DNA from 3 places in the Paenibacillus sp. P3E genome. Region 2 is predicted to be linked to each of the others. Evidence: riboswitches for the same ligand, from Rfam matches in the RefSeq annotation. Region 2 holds a riboswitch; each other region holds the start of a gene.

Region 1 (7,719 bases), on a different contig from region 2:
CAGCGGAATCCATCCGCTTACCGTAAACAGCAACAGCATGGCTTTATCCTGCAGGTCCAGCTTGTATATGCCGTATACGCTGCGTTTGCGGATGCCATACCCCCGCGCTTTCATTGAGTCTGCCGTCTGCAGGGCCTCTTCCAGTGACCAGGTCAGCAGCACCTTGAGCAGTGTCATGCCGTCCCTCATTCTGGAGCGCAGACTGCCCTTGCCCGCATCCACTCCCCGAATCCGCTGGATCAGGGTGATCTGCCGTAGCCGCCGCTGGAACAAGGGGACGAACCGCATGGTCATAAGCGTAAGCAGGGTAGTCCGGGGGGCAGCCGCAGCGAACAGGTACATGAATTTATCAGTAGTAACCGTGTAATTATAAGAGATGAACAGAATAAAGACAGTCAGCAGCACCAGCATCATCATCAGCCCGTACAGTACGGCTTCTAGTGTAATCGGCTGATCCATAAAATAAAACAGAATATGCGCCCCCCTGTGTGAAAACAAGGGATTGAGCACTGCCACGGAAACCGCCATCAGCAGATAAAAGGGCAGGCCGCGCAGCAGCCCGCGTCCTTGTCCCTGTAGCACCAGGAGGAAGGTCAGTCCGGCAATCTCCGTTGCCAGGAACAGGGGATGAAACAGCAAAGCGGCGAATAATAGCAGCCCTGCATAATAGACCATCGCCACCGAAGGATGCATCGAACGGAAGCCGCTGCTCATTGCACTTCGGCCCCCACATCCTTGCCGAGATCCAGCGTATACAGCCACTCCACGGTATCTCCAGGCTTCAGTGTGTAGCCTCCTGCCCCCTTCCCGGGGATTTCACCGTTGACTCTGTATATCCAGCCGCTCTCCGGCCCGTGGTCAAACTCATAGAGATTATCTATTCCTTCTACATAAGCGAAGCTTTTGGCTCCCTGGTATTCCATTTGAATCTTATTCTTGCGGGTAATGCGCTTCAGCAGCTCCAGCGCACTCTCCCCATCCTTGACTTCCACGGCGGCTGCCGCAAAAATCGTCCCGTGCTCCTCATCTCCGGTAATGGAGAACGTTACGGTGTCTTCGGCCCCGGCAGGCTTCGCCGGGGCGGCTGATGCGGCAGCAGTCGGCTTCACCGCTGCCGGGGCTTGCGCTGTGGCGGCAGGCTTCGCCGTTGCCGCCGGCTTGGTGCCTGCTGAGGGCTTCGCGCCCGCAGCAGGCTTCGCAGGCCCGGCCGGGGCTTGCGCCGTGGCCGGAGCTGCGCTGGCGGCCGCCGGCGCGGATGCAGCCGGCGCAGCAGCGCTGCCCGTAACGGGAGCTGGCTCCGTTACGGCAGCGGCAGACGGCGCGGTGCCAGCGGCCGCGCCGGAAGCGGCGGGCGGCGGCGCGGATGCAGCCGCCCCCGTGGACGTCCCGGCGGCGGATTCCGCGCCGGACGGCAGGGGGCTTGCGGCGTCCCCGGGAATAGGGGACGCCGGGTTCTGGGGCTGCGGGCTCTGCACCGCAGCCGTATTCGCGGCGGCGGGGCTTGGACCGCCGCCGGCTGTGTCTGCGCCGGATGCGCAGCCGGCGAGCAGCAGCGCTGCGGCCAGAAGCAGCAGCGGGTAAGACAGCCATTGCTGGATGGACCTCAACATGAACATGGACACCTCCGGGAAAAGGGAAAGGAACGGGGCTGCAGACTGCTCCCCCGTTCCGTTCTTTTACAATATGATTGCTGGTATAACGGCACTGTCTCCACTTCATACCTGGACAGGCCTATAAGGACTGGAAAAGCGTTATTTCGCAATATCCGCTCTTTTCTCTGACTATATGGACACAGAAGCCGTTATTATGCTACTTCATTCTGGAAATCGGTCAAAAGTCACTAGATAAGTGCATCGGAGTCCGTTTCCGTTCGCAAGGGGATCGGCTAGAGGCTGCCTTACCGTAAATTATGCGTACAGCTTTGAGCATCCTGCTACTTCACAGAAACTGACTATACATCCACCTGACCGATCTGGCCATTTAACTAACTCCAGTTACTCCAATTCAAACCAAATCTGAATGGATCAACTTCACTGGAGCAAGTAACATCAAGGCAATCTTACAGCCACAACGGCCGCCATTTCTCTGGTGACCGCTGCCGCCGGGTCAAAGGTACCGCCAGATCCGGTCATATAGCCCAGCTGAGTGACGGAATGGACAGCAGATAGCGCGTAGCTGCTAATCCGGGCCTCGTCCGTAAATTTCACAGCCTGCGGGGCTGACGCAGAAGCTGTATTTTCCAGCTTGAGCGCTCTGGCGATCATGACAGCCATATCCTGGCGGGAGATGATGCCGTTCGGATTAAAGGTTGTAGCCGTGATCCCATCGACAATGCCGAGCTGTTTGGCTCTCAGCACTATTCCATAATACCATGCGCCAGTCTTGACGTCGCTGAATACCGGTGCACTGCTTGCTGAAGAAGGCTCATTGTGGGTCAGTCTGAGCAGCAGAGCCGCAAATTCCGCACGGGTAATCTTCTGCTTCGGCGCAAAGATCAGGCTGTTTCCGCTGACCCCTTCCATCAGCTTCCGGGTGTAAGCCTGATGCACGGAATCCAGCGCCCAGGCCGAAATCAGGTCCTCATCGGTGAATACCGCTCCCCCGGTCACACCGGAAGGAGAAATGCTGAACAGCTTCGACTCACCGTTCAGATAACGGCTATACGCTGTCAGCGCCAGCAGTGCCTGCTCGGTAGCTACGCTGTTCGCGGGTTGTCCCAGTGTATGCGCATAACCGCCGTCCGCTTGCCGGAAGGAAGCCAGATGGCTGAGCAATCCGCCTTTGGCTTTGACAAACCGGGAGTCATTCGGGCCAATGCCCGCAGCACTCAGGGCAATAATCACCTGCGCTGTACTCTCACTGTTCGCTTCACCAGCCTGTTTGTAGCCGCCGTCTTCCTGCTGCTGCTGTGACAGCCAGGCAATGGCCTTGTCTATTGCCGCCGCAACAGCAGCCTGGTCAGCATGAGCAGCAAGTGCGGTAACCGCCATTGCGGTAATATCCGGATCTGCTGTTCCGCCTGCAGTGAGCGGGAATCCGCCGTCCTTATTCTGAGCTTCGAGCAGGGCTTGAGTCAGGCGTTCTTTGGTCCACTTGGCACTCGAAGGCACCGTATAGGAGCCGCTATCCAGGGCAATCAGGGCAAAAATTAGACCATTATTTCCCTGGCTGGTCAACTTGTCATTGTTGTAGATTTTCTCAATCAGGTTATAGCCGCCGAACGTCTGCGGATCTGCACCCGCAGCAGCCACAGCCAAAACTAGACGCTCATAGTCTGTAACCTTGCGGAGCTGCCCCTGACTGTCCGACAGCTGCTCCTTCACCCCTGCCAGATAAGCAGCAGGTACCGCATGACCTGAACGGGCAAGCCCAACAGCCTGCCAGTCACTGAGCTCTTCCGTTGCTGTTATGCCCTTCGCTGTAGCAGCAATGTCGCTTTTCAGCTGCTCTGGCTTAGGCTCCCACTTGCTGCGGTCAACCACTGCGTAATCGGTGAAGTGGCTCACCTTTCCGGTGAGAACCCCCGTCTTGGCATCCAATACAGACGGAACCGGAATCCAGCGGCCTGTGGCCGGATCAAGCCAGACCAAGGCCAGATTAGCTGGATTAGGGACTGTTACAGGCACCGTAATGGACAAGTCGACCGGCTTCACAAATTTGGTACCATCCGGGGAGAAGGTGTACAGCCCCGATACCAGCTCCTTGCGGGACGAGCTGTTCTCCCGCACGCTGATCTTCACGGTTCCGGTAACCGCACCGGCCGGAATCAGCAGTTGCACTTCACCGCCGCTGTCCTTTAAGGCTGCACCTGCACCAGGGGTAACTTCCTGCTCGAAGGCAGCAGAGTTTGCCGTGAATTTCCCGCTCAGAGCCGCCGCTTCTGACGCCGTCATTCTTGCGTTCAGGTTCGTAACGGCTGTTGTCTGCCCCACCTGATTCAGCGGAAGAGTGTTGTCAGTGGTGATGTCCACGGTTCCCGTACTTCCCGGGAGACCGCCTGCGCCTGGAGAAGAGGTTTCATAATCTGTCGTGTAGGACCAGACAAGTACATCTCCATTACTCAATTTATAATCAGCCGCACTAAATCCGGGGTCCTTACCATTTACGTAATAGAGCCATCCGCTTTTGGGTCCCCGGTCAAATTCTTTGAGACCGTCGATAGACACCACATACAGGCTTCCGCCGGAGGTGGTGGCCTCTACTTTGCCCCCTAATTGACGTTTCAGCAGGCTGTATGCCGTTTCCCCCGGATTCAAGACCACCTGCGTGCTGGGCAGAATCGTTCCTTTGGCACTGTCTCCGATAACCGAGATCGTTGCCGATGCCGGCTGAGGCACAACTGCCGGATCTGCAACGGTCAGCTTTTGCGTATAGCGGGCAATCTTCGGTGTGCTGTCGGCAACATAGCCGGTTACAGCAAGCGTGTACGCACCCGCAGGCAGACCTTTATCAAAGGCAGCTATACCTTGGTCATTAGTAGTTACTGCTGTGCCGCCAATCGTGACCTGTATACCCGCTGCTGGCGTTACCACCGGGTCAGAGGTAAAGGTGGTATTATTCCAGACCCACTGCTTCTGCGCTACCGCAACGGTGAACTTTTCACCCGGCTTCGGCTTCGCTGGACTGACCTGTACCGTATCCACCACCTGGGTATCCGCACCGGCATAATACACCAGCACCCGGTCGGATGCCTCCAGTACGTAATCCCCCATCCCGACAGACGGGTAGATCCATTCGCCGCCCCGCTGCACCGCAAAGCTCCAATAGCCCTTATACGTGCCGCTCTCTATTCCGTTGATCGACGAGACATAGCTGCCAAAAGAAGATTCTGTGATCTTCAGCGGAATATTGCCAGACTCGGCGAGCTTCTTCAGTGCTTCCAGTGCATTATACGCCTCCAGCGTACCGTCGATGACGGGTCCCTGTGGACCTTCAACCGACAGATAAGCCGCTACATTCTTGGGAGCGATCTTCAATGACTGCGTATATTTCGCAACTGCAGGGGCCTTCCCCGGAGCGTAGCCGGTCACAGCAAGCGTATAATCACCTGCTGGAATTCCTCCGGTAAAAGCGGCAATGCCTTTTGCATCTGTTGTGACCGTATGATCCCCAATCGTCACCTGTACCCCGGCAGCGCTTGAGGTTACCGGACTGGAAGTGGCTGTGGAATTATTCCATACCCATGTTTTTTGGGTGACCGTGACGTTAAAAGCTTCACCCTCTCTAGGCTGCACCTTGGAAAGGGCTACTTGATCTACAAGCTGTGTATCGCTGCCAGCATAATAAACCAGCAGCTTGTCCGACTCCTTCAGCTTGAAGTCTTTCATGCCTACATCGACGCTTGCCCATTCACCGCCGCGCGAAACGGCATACATCCAGCCATCATACCCGCCATAGGTCCCGGCAGAGATGTTGCCGATACCCGTAACATAGTTACCGGAAGGGTTCGTAACCGGCAGGCCATTTGCCGCAGCTACTTTGTCCAGCGCCTCGAGTACATTTCCCGCATACGCGCTGCCCTGGCCCAGCGTCTTCTCAGGGCCTTCGATCGTGAGCGGCACATAGACTAGCGGATTCTGCGGTGCCGGTTTGGAAAAGTCATACAGTTTGCCGTTCGTTCCACCGCTGAACAAGCTGTAGGCCACCAGGGCCTGGAGTCCCTGCTCCGTGGCCAGCACATTGGCGCTGCCGCCTTGATTATGGGCAAAGGCACCACTCTCCAGCCGGAAGCTCAGAAGTCTGCTGATTAGATCCGCTTCGTTCTTGGTGAACTTGTCACTGGTGGGGTCTATGCTATAAGAAGACAGGGCAATGATGGCCTGGGCCACACTTTCGCTGCTGTCCCCGTAACCTCCGCTGGCATCCTGTTTGGCGGCCAGCCAGGCTACAGCTTTTTGTCCGGCTGTCGTAACAGCTGCTTCATTCTTATGAGCAGAAAGGGCAGTCAGGACGATGGCCGTCATATCCGGATCGCTCGCTCCCGGGAACAGAGCGAAGCCACCGTCACTGTTTTGCTTGGATAGAATTTCGCTTAGCAACGACGACTGGTTCCATTTGGCATCGCCGGGAAGCGTATAGCTGCCGGAATCCAGTGCGAGCAGCGCATATACCGGAGCATTCAGCGACTGGCCGCTAATTTTGTCACTATTGTAGATGCGCTCCAGCAGATTGTACCCTGCCCCCGAACCACTTCCGGCAAAATTCGCCGGATCCCCGCCGGTCGCCCGCACGGCAAGCACAATTCGTGCATAATCCGTAACGTTCGGGAAAATGCCTCCCGCAGCCTGCACCTTCTGTGCAAGCGATTGGGCATAGCTCTCCGGCACCCGGTAGCCCGCCTGGGCCAGGCCGATCGCCTGCCACTCCGAAGTCACACCGCCGCTGATAATATATTCAGCAGCTGTATACGTTGCCTGCGAGACCGATACCTGTCCCCCGGGAACTGCTGCAGTTAGTGCCGCTGCTGCTTCTCCGTCCGCAGCATGGTCAGCCGCATACACAGCGTCTGCAACACTATTCGTTACCTTGTTAGCGGAGGCTCCTGCCGCAGCAAAAGCCTGTCCCGCCGGAACCACAGCGGTACCTGTAATCGAAATAAGCAGTAATAAGACCAGACCAAATACAAAAGACTTGGCAGAATACAATGTCTTCATCGTCAACCTCTTTCCTTTTTACTGAAATGGATTGTAGTGCACAGCAGGGGATGACCCTAACAACATAAAGACCGCCCTTGTTCAGGGCGGCCCGGAAAAATACAAAGTGAAGGTTCCGGCTCCTAAGCTCCGGACTCCATCCATCTGCATATGTTCCGCATTCTTACCCCACGAAGAATAGAAACGTTCACGAAAAAGGCAGGTCTCCTGGCTTATGCCTCATTGCTGCTCTTGGCCTTCCCATCCTTCTACCGGACAGTGGCCGCTCTAAGAGCCGCTCCGCATTTACAGTGGCGGGACCGCGCCGGATTTGCACCGTGCTTCCCTTTTAAGCCGATTCTGATTCTGTGAAGCAGAACCGGCACCTTCTCCATAACCTATTAAATTTTAATATCCATAATCATATCCAGTATTCCCTTGTATGTCTATAGACAAGCTTTTTCATAGTGGACGTAGGTAGCCCAGCAAACTTTCAGAAGGATTTAGTATGTTTCTAGCTTTTGCAATTATGGTTAGTTTCTTTGTACGTCATTTGTTAATGCCTCGCCTGTAGAAATGGTAAAAACACATGTCACTAAAGCCAAGTGGTCGGGATTTTTTAAGGGGGATTCTATGCCAAAACTACACGATCAGAATTTGACATCTTCTACTTATATTAATATTGATTTTATATACCACATCAAACAAGTTAACCGCTCCATCGTTATAGCTAAGTAAATGAAAATCCGATAGAAATAATTTCTTATACTTCATAATTGAGAAAAAGACTGATACACCTCTATCAGTCTTTTCTGTTTAACATTGTATTCAACTAATTATTCTTCTGCTTTGCAACTTGCATACCACCGATGATAAACATGAGAATCCCAATTACTGCTAGAATAATCCGAACTAAAAATGGACTCAATGAAAACACAGCTTCACCCTGCCAGACCACTCCGAACAACCTTTCATCCAGCCCCACAATCGCCAATAATGGCTTAAGAAACAAACACAGCACTAATAATACTATCCCCCAAATAATATTGCTGTTCATTGATTCAAAACCTCTTTTCCAATTCATTTT
Region 2 (7,719 bases):
TTCTCTCGTCGCCGTTGTTCAGCTTCAGGTCGAGGAAGGCAAGAATATCTTTATGGAAAACATCGAGGTAGACGGCGACAGCACCTTTGCGTGTGCCGAGCTGGTCTACGCTGACTGCGGTATTGTTCAGCTGGCGAATCCACGGAATGACACCGGAGCTGGTGTTCTTGTGGCCGCGGATATCGGACCCGCGGGCCCGCACCTTGCCGAGGTAGACGCCGATGCCTCCGCCCATTTTGCTTAGGCGGGCCACATCGGTATTGGAGTCGAAAATGCCTTCGAGCGAGTCGTCCACGGTGTCGATGAAGCAGCTGGAGAGCTGTCCGGCGACTTTTTTACCCGCATTGGACATGGTAGGTGTGGCAGCGGTCATGTAAATGTTGCTCATGGCCCAGTAGGCTTCTTTGACCAGATCCAGCCGTTTCTCTACCGGCTCTGTGTGCATGAGGAACATTGCGATAATCATATAACGCTCCTGTGGAAGCTCCATTACGCGGCCGTCAAAGTCATGCGCCAGATAACGGTCCGACAGGGTCAGCAGGCCGATGTAATCGAACAGCAGGTCGCGCGTGTAATCGATGCAGCTGCCCAGTTCCTCAATCTGCTCCTTGGTGTAGTGGGACAGTAGTTCTTCACGGTAGATGCCCTTCTTCACGAGATCGGTAATCAGCGGGTACAGCTCGCCGTAAGGCTCTTCCGGGTATGCTTTGTAGCGGCGGTTGACGGCAGCTTTTTTGTACAGGGAGGTTAGCAGTGAACGCGCAGCAGCGAACTTCCAGTCCGGCTCCTCTTTGGTAACGAGTTCAAGGGCACTCATCGTAAAAGCATTGCTGATCTCTTCTCCGCTGACCTCATCACGGCGCAGCTTGGACTGCACTCCGCGGATCAGAGTTTCCTTGCTTAATTGATCCAGGCCGTTCAGGATACGGTCGGCGTACACGGAAATGCGGATTTCATCAAAAGCCAGTTGGCGGTTATCGGGTTTCACTACGAGCTGTGGCATAAGTTTAACCATCCTTTCATTTTTGGGTTTAATTTTCAATATCACAAATTGAAGTATATAAGCGCAGAGAGCGGCCCGCCCCGAGGCTTGGCCTGCTCTTTGAAAGTTAACTGAATTTATAAGGCAGCCGGCTCCCAATGTACGATTTCCGTACCGGCGAGACTGGCCTGAATATCAATAATGCGCTGGTTGCTGCTTCCCCGGTAGGGAAGGGTAGTGTCTTTGAGCTCTTCCACAAAACGTCCGTCGATCACGACCTGGCACAGGGCCAGCAGGTTCCATTCGGGTGAGCCGGGTGTCGCTGTAAGCTCTTCATAGGTATAGCCGGTGTAAATCCAGACGGGATACTCCGGCAGCACGCTGCGCAGCTCCAGAATGAAGCCCGCAGCCTCCTCTGCCGAGAATAAAGGGTCGCCGCCTGCCAGTGTCAGTCCGTCCAGCAGCGGATTCGCGGCTATTTCGGCAATGATCTCCCGTTGGCGCTCCCGTGTGAACGGCTCGCCAAAATTGAAGTTCCAGGTCTTGGGATTGAAGCAGCCCGGGCAGCGGTGACGGCAGCCGCTGAGGAAAAGGACGGCCCGCATGCCTTCTCCTTCATTGATCGATTCCGGGTAGTAGCCACATATGTTCATAGGTGCTTAACGCGGTCCCTTACTTCGGCTTGCTTGGCGGCATTGAAGCGGGTCTGATAGTCGCCGGTCAGGTAGCCGGTTACCCGGCGCAGACGGCGGATATGCACATCGTTCTCATGCGCGTCGCAGGAAGGGCAATTGGTGCCAATCACGCCTTCGTAGCCGCAGTTCGAGCAGCGGTCCACCGGATGGTTGATGCTGAAATAGCTAACTTGCTGTTCCAGCGCGTAACGGATAATCTTGACAAAAGCTGCCGGGTTGCTGCGAGCATTACCATTCAGCTCCACATAAGAGATTGCACCCGCATTGCAGTATTCATGGAACGGTGCTTCCAGGCTGATTTTCTGCGCAGCGCTCAGCTCATGGTAGACCGGGATGTGGAAAGAGTTCGTATAGTATTCGCGGTCGGTGATGCCCGGAATGGAGCCCAGTACTTTACGGTCCACCTTGGTGAACTTGCCGGACAGCCCTTCAGCAGGTGTGGCGAACAGGGTGATGTTGAGGTTCAGTTCCTCGCTCTTACGGTCGCAGTATTCCCGCATGTGGCGGACAATAGCGAGCGCCTTGGCATGGGTCTCCATGTCCTCGCCGTGATGCTTACCGTACATGGCCTTCATGCACTCGGCCATGCCGATGAAGCCAATCGACAGACTGCCGTGCTTCAGCAGTTCGCCAACCGAATCCTCGGGAGCCAGGTCCTGGCCGCCTTCCCAGACGCCTTCGCGCATCATGAAATCAGAGGCTTTAGCCTTCTGGGAAGCCTGGATGCGGAAGCGGTGGAGCAGCCCATCCAGAGCGATGTCCATGTAATGGTTCAGATCGTCATAGAAGCCTTTCTCGTCGGCGGCAAGCCGGCGTCCTGTGGCAGTTCCGTAAGCCAGTCCCAACCGCACGAGATTGAGCGTATTGAAGGACAGGTTGCCTTTGCCGGAGCAGTGGTTGCGTCCGAAGCGGTCGCCCAGCACCCGAGTGCGGCAGCCCATGGTTGCAAATTCAGTATCCGGGTCGGCCGGATCATAATATTGCATGTTGAGCGGCGCATCCAGATTGGCGAAGTTCGGGTACAGTCTGCGGGCAGAGCATTCGGCAGCTTTGAGGAACAAGTGATAGTTCGGATCGCCCTGTTGCTGGTTCACGCCCTGCTTGCATTTGAAGATCTGGATCGGAAATACCGGCGTTTCGCCGCTGCCGAGTCCGTTCATCGTTGCGGTCAGCAGCGAGCTGATCACGAGCTGGCCTTCGGGAGAGGTGCACGTACCGTAGTTGATGCTGGTAAAAGGAATCTGGCCGCCCGAGCGGCTGGACATCGTATTCAGGTTATGTATCATGCTCTCTGCTGCCTGCAGCGTTTCGCTCTCTGTTTCTTTTAATGCAAAGCGGAAGGCCCGCGGATACAGCTCTGCCAGATCGCTGCGGCTCATAGTGACTTCGCCAAGATGCTCACCGGCTTGTCCTTCTTCGAAATATTCGAGTCCCTTGCGGAACAGCTTGGCAAAGGACTTGGTCACATAAGGGGCCAGGTCATAATCCAGCTTGTTGGCGGATACGCCGCCGTATTGGGCATTTTGCTGAGACTGGAAAATAATCGCTACGAGCGACATTGCAGTCATGATCGAGTTGGGAGGACGCACGCTGCCGTTGCCGGTGTTGAAGCCTTCGCGGAGAAGCCGTTCAAACGGGATGAAGATGCAGTTGGTGGTTCCGATCGCGTATTGGTCCAGATCATGGACATACACTACGTTATCAAGGGTAGCCTGTACCAGTTGCGGCGGCATTGTGAAGTTGCGGGCATACCACTTGGAATACTCACTGCCGAACTTGCTCATTTTGCCGGAGAAGCTCTCTCCGTTCAAATTGGCATTCTCGCGCAGCAGATCCAAATCCCGGCTGTCGATAATATCGCGCCCCAAATGGATGACTTCCTCTAATAGATCCTCCTGTGCAGCTTGTCCACCGTTGTACCGTTTCTCCAGCAGCGTCATTGTATAGCCCTCTCCTCTCGGTATATAAAAAACGTTCTAATTGTAATAAGACACCCCTTAACTCAGTAAAAAGAGCATCTTCCGCCGAGGACGGCGGAAAATGCCCGGATGCGTAACGCAAATAACCGAAACTGGATATTTACGGATGGTCTCCATGGAAAGAAGCTTTCCCGCAGAAGCCGATACCTGAGCGCGATAAGGCTTATCGCATTCAGGTATCGGCAGCCTTTGCTTCCCATCCTGGGGGAAGGCTAAATCTGCTTGTGCAGGCCGCATGCGGACACCTCTCCTGTTCCTCGCAGGCGTAAATGATGGTGCCCGGAAACAGGCAGGTCTCCTGGCTTCCGGTGAATCTTGGAGGCACCTTCCCAAGGGGGAATACCCTCAGTGGCGTGAGCCTCCAGATACTGTTCCGCAGGGGCTTGTGGAAGCCTGCGGAACATCCGGTTACAGTGGCGGGACCACAGCGGATTTGCACCGCGCTTCCCTATTAAGCTTCAACTCTCTTGAGAGAGCAAAGCACCTGTTTCCACTATATTTTGTTGTCGCTAGATAAAAATAACCCAATATCTTGTGTTTGTAAACATTTTTTTGCGAGCCCGCGCTGGGGGCGGATTCAGCCGATTTACTCACAGATGATCCACAGCCCATCCACAGATATCCCGGCATTCGTCCACAGTTCGTCCACAGGTAATCCACAACTTGTGTGTAAATTTTTCCGATTCTAGTTCATAAATTGTCCCCATATTAGGGGGGATTTGTGGGGGGAGGCGGGAGTTGCTACAATAAAGGGGACTGAAGACTTATATACCGGATTTTTTTATATTTTATAGTAGGAGGGGTTTCGAATGGCTATTGGCGAAGTAACCGTAATTCCGATCGGAACAGGCAGCACCAGCCTCAGCAGCTATGTTGCGGATATGCAGCGCGTGCTGGAGACAGTGGAAGGTATAACTTACGAGCTGACATCCATGGGCACAATTATCGAGGGACCGCTGGCGCGGATTCTGGCGGCCGTCGAAGCATTGCACGAGTCCCCTTTTACTGCCGGAGCGCAAAGGGTGTCCACCTCACTCAAGATTGATGACCGGCGCGACAAGCCCTCCACAAGCCGCAGCAAGCTGGAATCGGTGGAGCGCAAGCTGCAGGCGGAATAGTTCTGAATAATTACAGCATACAAGGAGCGTGTCCTCTATGGCGGCAATGAATCAGCAGGTCGGGATACAGATGTATACACTACGGGATATGGCCGAAAAGGATTTTCTGGGCACACTGCGCAATGTGGCGGAGATCGGATACAAGTCGGTGGAATTTGCCGGTTATTTCGGCGTATCGGCTGCCGAACTGCGCAGAACGCTGGATGAGCTGGGGCTGGCGGCTCCTTCGGCACATGTCGGACTGGATTTCAGCAGCCTGGAGAAGATGCAATCGGCGTTATCCAGAGAGATTGAATATGCCCGGGAGGTGGGGCTGGAGTATATCATCACGCCTTCGGCACCGCTTCCGCAGCATCCGGCACTGGACGATGTGCTTGCACTGGTGCCTTTCTTTGAAAAGGCCTCTGAACTTGTGCGGGCGGCGGGTCTGAAGTACGGCTATCATAACCATGACTTTGAGTTCAAGCAGGTCAACGGGCAGGCTGTGATCGACATCTGGCTGGAGCGGATTCCGGCTGGAGATATGGTGGCTGAGTTTGATTTGGGGTGGGTGCATGTAGGCGGTGCCGTACCGGCAGAATATGTATCCCGTTACGCCGGGCGCGTTCCGCTGGTCCACATCAAGGATTTTGGCGCGGGCCATGAAGAAACCGATCTTGGAAAGGGCCAGGTGGACTTCGAGAGTGTCTTCAAGGCTGCGGATGACGCCGGTATTCGGCATTATATTGTGGAGCAGGAGGTCTTTGCTTCGTCCTCTCTGGAGAGTGCAAGGCTGGCGCTGGATTACTTCCGCAGACGAGGAATGCTGGGATAACTTTGAGGACTCGATTCCCCTCCGCAGCGCGGGTCCTGTAGAAATCACGGGCGCCGCACTGTGAAAGAATGGGTTGCGTTTTTCCCCAGACGGGGTATAATGTATTTTGTTTGACAGAAAAAAAGCTTTAAGCTGGTGTAGCTCAGGGGTAGAGCAACGCACTCGTAATGCGTAGGCCGGGGGTTCAATTCCCTTCACCAGCATCCTTAATAACTCAATCATGACGCGGTTTTCCGGGATTTCGGGGGGCTGCGTTTTTTTTATGGTAAACCCACTACTATAACTATATATAATCAAGTTGGAGGTTAATACATCTGTGAAAAGTGAAGATTAATATCAACTTATAGGTAATAAACTTGCAGGGATTATCCCTGATGCTGGGACGAAATTCATCTCTATGCTGAGATATTACCTGGTTCAAGAATAGTTTATTTCTACTTTACATCCACTACCAAAAATGAGTTGATATATAGCCATAGTATTCTACAACAGCGTACAATCTGGAAATATGAAATTCTAGGTTTACATCCTACAGATCGTTTTCACCAAAGGTATCTAGATGAGTATTTAGAACAAAAGGCCGATTAATCTCCCAGAGAGCCATAACGGTAGTACTCACTTAGGGGAGCTTCTATATTTATAATTGTGTTGCAGAAAAAATTTACTTTTCTGCAACTTTTTCTTTATTTTAGCGTCATGTAAGAGGATGTTAAATTGTGTAAATAGGAGGATTTCTCTGTGGTAAAGAGAATTTTTGTTATTTTCGCTATGACTATAGGATTAATGGTATCTGCTGATCAGTCCTATGCCCGTCCCACTGAGTTACCGCCAAGTAACGACCGTACGGATGTGGTCTATGTTAGCGAAAATGTAGTAACACTGGTTGACTATATTAATAATAAAGCAGATATAGTTGATTTACAGACAAAGATAACCACAAATATTTCGGATGGTTCAAATACGATCCTAGATGTAAAGGTTATAAAAAATCCTCAAAAAATAGTGCTGCTTCAAAAGGGGAACGGAAATAAAATTTCAAAAACAGTATTCTCTTTTAACGGAAATCTTATTAGCAAGACTGAGATCGCTCTTGAAAATGCGGGAGATAAAATCAGATGGGTAGCTCCTACAGGCACAACAAACGAACGAATAATGGTTCAATCTAATAATTCCTTTAGCCTGTATCAATACCCGTGGACTAAACCAAGTGTGAGCTACAATGCAAAGATCGTTGATATGGGATATGAAAGTGTATCAGTAATGGATTGGGAATTTGAGGGGTATCCTAATTTGGCCATTAAGTACCATGCGCAAGGTATAATGAGGGATGATTATTTCGTTAAAATGGTCAATCTTTATTCAAAGAATGAAACTTCACTCAAGGACTTTAATTCTGATTTTTTAATTAAAACTAGCGGTAATTACCTTGCAGCATTATCCTCTTATACCTATCAGGCAATACCGGGAAATGTAATCCGTCCCTCAGCCAATGACTCTCAAAAGGTATTTCGTTTAATCAATAAATCCACTACAAAGGAAACTGCTTCTATAAAAGAAGTTTTTAAACAAGATGGTGACATTTCCGGGTGGAAAACAGAATTAATTAACGGTCAAGTATTTGTAGGGGATTTACTGGAACACACATGGTCCTTGTTTTCTCAAGAAGGAGCTATACTTTTAAATAAACAGGATTGGCCTAAAAATGGTGCCACGAAATTTTTGTACTACAACTTAAAATCACAAACAGCATATTTTCTGGATTATTCATCAGGTGAGATTTCAATAATGGAGAAGCCTTCGAAAAAATAGAACGGAAACGGGGAAACGGTATATGTGGCGTAAATACATACTAATGGTTACAAGTCTGCTTGTGGTCTTCGTAATGCTTCTACAGCCTGGAGCTGCCCATGCGGCGGATAGTGGAACGATAACTGCAGACAGCGGCATCCAAGAAAAGCTGATAGAAAAGTATGGACTTGATGATTCCAAACCCTCTTCTCAACCCGGCTGGGGCGGAGCGGATATAGGTATAAGTGATCCTCTTTCACTCGTCCTTTCCATATTCAGGGTGATTATTAATCCATATGCGTGGGTGGCTCCGGGGTTCATCCATTATTTGTTTTACCAATAA
Region 3 (7,719 bases), on a different contig from region 2:
ATGATATTTTTGTACATTATAACATTCCATGCCCCGGTTTGTATAAGGAACGGCGAGGGATAGCACCCTGGTTTCTGGGAAGAGGTTATCTCCGGGAACGGGGGAAGCCCAGCTCGTATTGCTTCGGCAGACCGGCATCTTTACCGAGCTGAACACCGGCTTCCAGGGTCCAGTACGGATTTCTCAGCATGCCCCGTCCCACGGCGACAAGATCGGCCTCATCATTGCCGATGACTGCGTTAGCCAGGACAGCCTCATCCAGGCGCCCTACTGCAATGACAGGAACATTCAGCTCCTGCTTGAATGCACGGGCAAGCGGAACCTGATAGGCAGCGTGGGTTCCCGGCTTGCCATCAGCAGCAATGGCACCTTCACCACCCGCACTGATATGAAAAATATCCGCCCCTGCTTCCTTATAGACTTTGCCAATCTCGATGCTCTCACGTATGCCATAGCCGCCTTCAACATATTCCTGCGCGGATATCCGCATAATCAAAGGCATGCCCTCAGGCATTTCCTTTTTAGCTGCCTGAATGACCTCTTTGCCGAACAGTGTCAGGTCCTGTCCGTATTTATCAGACCGCTTGTTGGTCAGCGGGGAATGGAACTGGTGGATCAGGTAGCCGTGTGCGCCGTGGAGCTCAATCACATCGAAGCCCGCCTGAATGGCCCGCTTAACGCCTGCCTGGAATTTCTGAACCATCGTTTGTACTTCTTCGGTGGTCAGCTCACGCGGAGTCTTGAATTCGGCATTAAAAGGAATCGCAGAGGGAGCCACCGGCCGAGGAGCATCCTCTGCTTTGCGTCCGGCGTGGGCAATCTGGATGCCTACCTTGGCGCCGTAAGCGTGGCAAGCCTCAACAATTCTCGCCAGTGCGGGGATTTGCTCATCTGACCAGAGCCCCAGATCATAATCGGTTATCCGGCCATCCGGATCGACATCGGTCATTTCAATGATAATAAGTCCGGCACCGCCGACCGCCCGGCTTACATAATGATTGTAGTGCCAGTCTGTGGCGATACCATCCTTGTCCGTAACGGAATATTGGCACATCGGCGGCATCACCACACGGTTCTTCAGCTTCAAATCCTGCAGCTCATAGGGGGTAAATAAGTCCTTCATTTCAATCTCTCCTCACAAATTAATAAATGCATGCTCATGCATATAAATATACTCCCTTTGCAAATAAATGTCAATCGTCTTTCGTGGCTTACAATACTGTAAGGTAGTTGTAAGTTTCAGAAATAGCAGCTGCTGTTTACACTTTATATAATGAAGGCAAACCAGGGGAACGAAGGAGCGTAAGCATTTGCCCATTTTAGATGTCCATAATCTATCCAAAATATACGAGGGCAAAGTGTCGATTCACGCCCTGAATCATATCCGGTTTGCTGTGGAGAAAGGCGAGTTCGTGGGAATCATGGGACCATCGGGCAGCGGCAAAACTACATTGCTAAATGTGATTGCTACCATCGACGAACCCACCTCAGGAGAAGTAAGGATCAATGGCCGGGACCCTAAAAACCTGGGGCGCAAGGACAAAGCACTGTTCCGCCGCAAAGAGCTGGGGTTTGTCTTTCAGCACTTCAATCTCCTTGACACGCTGACTGTGGAAGAGAATATTGTGCTGCCCTTAACGCTTGCTGGAGTTTCCGTGAAAGAGATGGAACACAGACTCATAGAGGTGTCGGATAGACTGGGCATCAGCACACTTTTGCACAAACGGACTTATGAGATCTCCGGCGGACAGATACAGCGGGTGGCCATCGCCCGGGCAATGATCCACCGGCCAGCGCTGATTCTGGCAGATGAACCGACGGGCAGCCTGGATTCTAAAGCCGCAAACGAGGTTATGAATCTGCTGGTGGAGGTGAATGAGGCGGAGGGAGCCACGGTGCTGATGGTCACACATGATGCGGTAGCAGCGAGCTTTTGCCACCGGGTCATCTTTATCAAAGACGGGCGCTTCCACAGCGAAATGTACCGGGGCACCAGCCGGGCCGCCTTCTTCCAGAACATCATCGACATGCTGTCGCTGCTGGGAGGAGCGGGCCATGACCTTCCGGCAGTTCGCTTATAGGAATGTAACACGGAATAAGCGGAAATATGCCGCGTATTTTGTCAGCAGCGCGTTCTCGGTCATGGTCTTCTTTCTGTGTGCACTGTTCATTTATCATCCGGCGATTTCGCAGGATATGATCCTGGGGACAGCTGCAAATACGATGATGGTGGCCGAAGGAATCATTTATGTCTTTTGTTCCCTGTTCGTACTCGTGTCAGTAGGTTCATTCCTGCAATCACGTAATCTGGAGTTCGGAATTCTGTTGATGCACGGGATGACCAAACAGCAGCTGAACCTGATGGTATTTCTGGAAAATATGATGATTGGCGGATCTGCTATCCTCACCGGCACACTGCTGGGGCTGCTGCTGGGCAAGCTCTTCCTGATGATCGGGTCCGGGTTTCTGGGCATCCCCCCACTTACATTTCACCTGCCCTGGCAGGCGCCGGTGCTTACCATCTGCAGCTTTGTTCTGCTGTTCATGCTGATCTCGCTGTCTACCTTTGTTTTTATAGGAAATGAAGCACCACGCGGACTGTTCCAGGGCGGACACAGAGGGAATGCGGAGCCAAAGGTATCCAAGGAGCTGGCGCTGATCTCAGGTCTGTTGCTCCTCGCCGGGTATGGTCTGGCGGCTGCCACGACGGCCACAACTGTAGAGATCATGATGGTTCCAGTGGTGCTGATTACTGTATGCGGCACGTATCTTTTCTACACTCAACTCAGTCTGTATATTGTGGGGATGCTGCGGAAGCTGCGCCGCTTCTATTGGAAGCATACGCATATTCTCACGTTCTCGGGATTATCGTACCGGTGGAAGGCCAATGGGCGGATGTTTTTTATGGTCACTATTGTATCGGCAGTTTCTTTCACCTCGGTGGGGGTCTTCGCATCGATCCACACGCTGTCACGGGAGCTGAAGCTGGATTATCCGGCGGCTGTCGGCTATGTAGCCAAGGGTGGGGGGCATACTTCCTCGGAAGAGAAGGACCTGAGAGGGATTACTGCAGAGCTGGAGCAGCTGGGTCTGACTTACGAAACCCTGCGGATTCCACTCAAAGTCGCAGCGGTCGTTTCGCAGACAGGTCCCGACCATACACTTCAGCTGCCTCTGATGTCCTACAGGAATTACAAGCTTGCTCTGGAACATGCGGGCTTCAGCTCGAATGAACCGCCGCTGGAAGGCAATGAAAGCCTGGTGATGATCGGTTCCCAGCGCGACCGCAGTCTGACCGCAGAGCGCTTCAAAGCAACATATACACTCCAGCAAGGAATCCAGATTGAAGAGACCGGCTATACGCAGCATGTGCCGGTTGCCGAATATCTGCTGCCGGAGCTGGACGGCAGGGGAGGCGGCGATTTCAGCGGGCTGGTGATCAGCGACAGTCTGTACAACCTGGTTATCCCTGTGCAGCAGGATTGGTATACCGGCTTCTATGTGGATGATTTTACCCGGACGGTGGGGGTGGCTTCAGAACTCGCTGCCAAAGGGAAGGTTCCCTATGAAGAAAAGTCTGCTTATGCCGTTGTGATCAGCGGAACCTTATTTGAGATTCAGCGCACGCTGTACAGCACCATGCTGTTCGCTTCGCTGCTTGTCGGGACCGTCTTCTTCATTGCTGCCGGCAGCTTCCTCTACTTCCGTCTCTATATGGATCTGGATCATGACCGCCTGCAGTATTCCACCCTGTCCAAAATGGGCCTGACTGACCAGGAACTGGACCGCATTGTGACACTGCAGCTGGCACTCATGTTCTTCATCCCGGTCCTGCTGGCGGTTCTGCACAGTCTGTTTGCTTTTATTGCGCTGCAGCGGCTGTTCTATCTGTCCATTGCTGCGGAGACCGGGGCTGTGCTGACCAGTTATCTGGCTGCCCAGACGCTATACTTCTTCTTCATCCGCAGCCGCTATTTGCGCAACCTCAAGAAAAATCTCATCTAGACGGAGGGAACCGAATGAAAAACTGGATTACAGATATTATGGAGCAGTTCGGATATGCCGGTATTTTTCTGATGCTGGCGCTGGAAAATGTCTTTCCCCCCATTCCTTCAGAGGTCATCCTGCCCTTTGGCGGATTTATGACTACAACCTCCGGACTCACGATACCGGGTGTGCTTATTGCCTCTACGGCGGGTTCTTTGCTGGGTGCAGCCATTCTGTATTGGATCGGCCGGATGCTGGATGTCAGCCGAATGGAGCGTATTGTGGACCGCTACGGCAAATGGATACGGATTAAGAAAAGTGATATCCGCAAAGCGGATGCCTGGTTTGATAAATACGGCTACTGGACGGTGCTGTTCTGCCGGATGGTGCCGCTGGTGCGCAGTCTGATCTCGATTCCGGCAGGAATGTCGGGAATGAAGTTCGGACTTTTTATGCTGTTTACGACGATCGGTACACTGGGCTGGAATACACTGCTGATCCTGCTGGGTGCTGCGTTAGGAGAGTCCTGGGAGGACATTGGAGGGTATATAGAGGCTTATTCCAGCGTGGTCTACGCCCTGATTGCCGGAGGAATTCTCGTGCTGGGACTGTTGTATTTGCGTAAACGCCGTACCGCCGGCAAAGCCCGCGGGTAACAACACCAACAAATTCTATGCTTTGGAAGCGAGTTTTGAACGAAGCAATTTCATAGATGTGATGCTCACAAAACTAAGTTTATGCTTTCGTAGCGAGTTTTGTACGAAGTGATTTCATAGATGCAATGCTCACAAAACTTTTAGGAGGAGATTCCATGGAGCTTTTGACTATAATTAAAGCAATCATCTTGGGTATTGTTGAAGGTTTGACTGAATTTGCTCCGGTGTCCTCCACAGGCCATATGATTATTGTTGATGATATGTGGCTGAAATCGCAGGAATTTCTCGGAAAATACACAGCGAATACGTTCAAGGTAGTGATTCAGCTGGGCTCGATCCTGGCCGTGGTGGTGATTTTCCGCAACCGGTTCATCGATCTCCTGGGTCTGAAGCGGTTCAGCCGCAAAGAGCTGACAGCGGTGCCGGAAGGACAGCCAGCAGTGGAAACGGCGGGACGGTTGAAGCTGGCACAGGTGCTTGTGGGTCTTATCCCTGCCGGGGTGCTCGGCTTTCTGTTCGAGGATTATATTGATGAGCATTTGTTTTCGACCTCAACGGTGCTGATTGGTCTGGTCGTAGGTGCAATACTGATGATCTGTGCAGACCTGTTTGCCCCCAAAAAGATCAAAACGGAGAGTGTCGATCAAATTACATATAGGCAGGCGCTATCGGTCGGTCTGATCCAGTGTTTCTCGCTGTGGCCGGGCTTCTCCCGTTCCGGTTCCACGATCTCCGGTGGCGTTCTGCTCGGTATGAGCCATCGTGCCGCGGCCGACTTCACCTTCATTATGGCGGTGCCGATTATGGCTGGAGCCAGCCTGATTTCACTGCTGAAGAACTGGCAGTACTTCACTCTCGATGCGCTGCCGTTCTTTATTGCCGGGTTTATCAGCGCCTTTTTGTTCGCGCTGCTGTCCATGCGTTTCTTCCTGAAGCTGATCAACCGCATTAAGCTTCTGCCGTTTGCGATCTATCGGATTGTTCTTGCTGTAGTGGTATATCTGGTATGGTTCTAGAATAGAAAAAATAATGCAGGCGGTGCCTTCCTTGGAGGGTATCGCCTTTTTATCATGAGCACTGATCAAGATTCAAGTGCCAAATCGGGCAAAAAGCTGATTTGCTATAGCGAATGTGTATAGCTGAAATCGCCGGAATCTGTTGCGAATGGCAAAAAAGGTACAGTATGATGGCATCAGATTAAAGGATGAAGTTTTGAAAAGCGAATATAGGAGACAGGTGCCGGATGGAGCGAATGTAGCTTTTGTCCAGCTTAATAGGGAAGTTCGGCTCGAAACCGACGCGGTCCCGCCACTGTAACGGAAGAGTTCCAGCTTAATGTGTCACTGGCAGACAGGTAGATCCAGCCGGGGAAGACTTGCTGAAGAACGATGACTCCGCTAGCCAGGAGACCTGCCTGACTCAGAAGCACTGCAGTACCTACGGTAGATAGGGAGGTGTTCAGACGTTATTCCATTTAGAAGATCAATGGGCGTCTTTCCCTGTGGCTTATTTTTCGGGAGAGGCGTCTTTTTATAAGGACATACAACAAATAGCGAACAGATGAGGAGCAGATCTCAATGACAACAAAATTGATCACCAGCAATCTGGGGTACCCGAGAATCGGCAAAAACCGTGAATGGAAAAAAACACTGGAGGCTTACTGGTCCGGTAAAATTGGCGAGCAGGAGTTCCGTGCTGAAATGGCGGACATTCAGCTTCAGCACCTGCAGTCGCAGCAACAGGCCGGTATTGACCTGATCCCGGTGAATGATTTCACCTTCTACGATCATGTGCTGGACACAGCCGTCATGTTCGGCATTGTGCCGCCACGTTATGATTATGACGGCGGGGCTGTCCCGCTTGATCTATATTTCGCCATGGCCCGCGGCAATGCGGCCGCCCCGGCCTGCGAGATGACCAAATGGTTCAATACGAATTACCATTATATCGTGCCGGAGATCGGCAGCCTTACACCCCGGCTGACTGAGAACAAACCGCTGGCCGCCTACCGCTTCGCCAAAGCGCAGGCGGGTATTGAAGGCAAGCCAGTCATTGTGGGACTGTATACCTTCCTCAAGCTGTCCAAGGGATTTCCGGCTGCGGACATCAGCGAGGTTGCCGCCCGCTTCCTGCCGGCTTATATTCAGCTGCTGCAGGAGCTTCAGCAGGAAGGTGTAGCCTGGGTGCAGATCGACGAACCAGCCATCGTTATAGGATTGAACGCGGAAGACATTGCCTTGCTGAAGACCATTTATAGCGGGATTTCCGCTGCAGTCCCCGGCTTGAATCTGATTCTGCAGACTTATTTTGAAGCGGCTGAACCCTTGGAAGCATTGCTTGAATTGCCGGTACAGGCCATTGGCCTTGACTTCGTCCATGATGGCGGTGCGAATCTGGAGGCGATCGGACGACTTGGCTGGCCGGAAGATAAATGGCTGGGTGCAGGCATAATTGATGGACGCAGCATCTGGCGTGCCGACCCTGATACCAAGCTTGGACTGATTGAGAAGCTGGCTCTTCATGTGCCGCTGGACCGGCTGATTCTTCAGCCATCCTCCAGCCTGCTCCATGTACCGGTTACGGTGCAGAGCGAAGGGAAGCTGAAGCCTGCTGTGAAGCAGGCGCTGGCCTTCGCTGACGAAAAGCTGACAGAGCTTCGGCTGCTCGCCGCAGCCGCAGGTGGTGACAACGGAACGGCCGAGGCGGAGCTTGCGGAGAGCCGGGAAGCGCTGGCTGTCTTCCGCGCACTTCCTGAACGCGGCCGCCGGGATGTGGCGGAGCAGGTCCGCCGTCTGGACGAACTTCCGGACAGCCGGAGCCTGCCGTTCGCAGAGCGTGTGAAGCTGCAGCAGGATAAATGGCGTTTGCCCCTGCTGCCGACTACAACTATCGGCAGCTTCCCGCAGACGGCTGAGGTCCGCCAGGCGCGTCTCAAATGGCGCAAAGGGGTGTGGAATGAGGAGCGCTATGATACGTTCGTCCGCCGTCAAATCGCCGAGGCGATTACACTTCAGGAGGAGCTTGGTCTGGATGTGCTGGTACATGGTGAATTTGAGCGGACGGATATGGTCGAGTT

What was found. A riboswitch is a leader RNA that binds a small molecule or an ion and turns the genes downstream of it on or off. The one in region 2 is predicted to bind cobalamin.
Positions count from the first base shown of each region.
Region 1: another riboswitch for cobalamin. It lies ahead of A3842_RS30680 (S-layer homology domain-containing protein); the one in region 2 lies ahead of A3842_RS13630 (anaerobic ribonucleoside triphosphate reductase).
Region 3: another riboswitch for cobalamin. It lies ahead of metE (5-methyltetrahydropteroyltriglutamate--homocysteine S-methyltransferase); the one in region 2 lies ahead of A3842_RS13630 (anaerobic ribonucleoside triphosphate reductase).

Region 1 is NZ_LVWH01000235.1:12,873-20,591, forward strand. It holds gene A3842_RS30670 (energy-coupling factor transporter transmembrane component T) at 1-714, opposite strand, end outside; gene A3842_RS30675 (DUF4430 domain-containing protein) at 711-1,610, opposite strand; gene A3842_RS30680 (S-layer homology domain-containing protein) at 2,049-6,653, opposite strand; cobalamin riboswitch at 6,834-7,037, opposite strand; gene A3842_RS30685 (hypothetical protein) at 7,465-7,689, opposite strand.
Region 2 is NZ_LVWH01000160.1:72,194-79,912, forward strand. It holds gene A3842_RS13620 (ribonucleoside-diphosphate reductase subunit alpha) at 1-1,003, opposite strand, end outside; gene nrdG (anaerobic ribonucleoside-triphosphate reductase activating protein) at 1,120-1,635, opposite strand; gene A3842_RS13630 (anaerobic ribonucleoside triphosphate reductase) at 1,632-3,617, opposite strand; cobalamin riboswitch at 3,928-4,159, opposite strand; gene A3842_RS13640 (MTH1187 family thiamine-binding protein) at 4,466-4,774, shown strand; gene A3842_RS13645 (sugar phosphate isomerase/epimerase family protein) at 4,812-5,588, shown strand; tRNA gene A3842_RS13650 (tRNA-Thr) at 5,720-5,791, shown strand; gene A3842_RS31520 (antitoxin YezG family protein) at 5,976-6,176, shown strand; gene A3842_RS13660 (hypothetical protein) at 6,327-7,397, shown strand; gene A3842_RS13665 (hypothetical protein) at 7,441-7,719, shown strand.
Region 3 is NZ_LVWH01000181.1:5,702-13,420, reverse strand. It holds gene A3842_RS20250 (NADH:flavin oxidoreductase/NADH oxidase) at 86-1,123, opposite strand; gene A3842_RS20245 (ABC transporter ATP-binding protein) at 1,311-2,081, shown strand; gene A3842_RS20240 (FtsX-like permease family protein) at 2,056-4,005, shown strand; gene A3842_RS20235 (DedA family protein) at 4,020-4,643, shown strand; gene A3842_RS20230 (undecaprenyl-diphosphate phosphatase) at 4,799-5,659, shown strand; cobalamin riboswitch at 5,861-6,075, shown strand; gene metE (5-methyltetrahydropteroyltriglutamate--homocysteine S-methyltransferase) at 6,221-7,719, shown strand, end outside.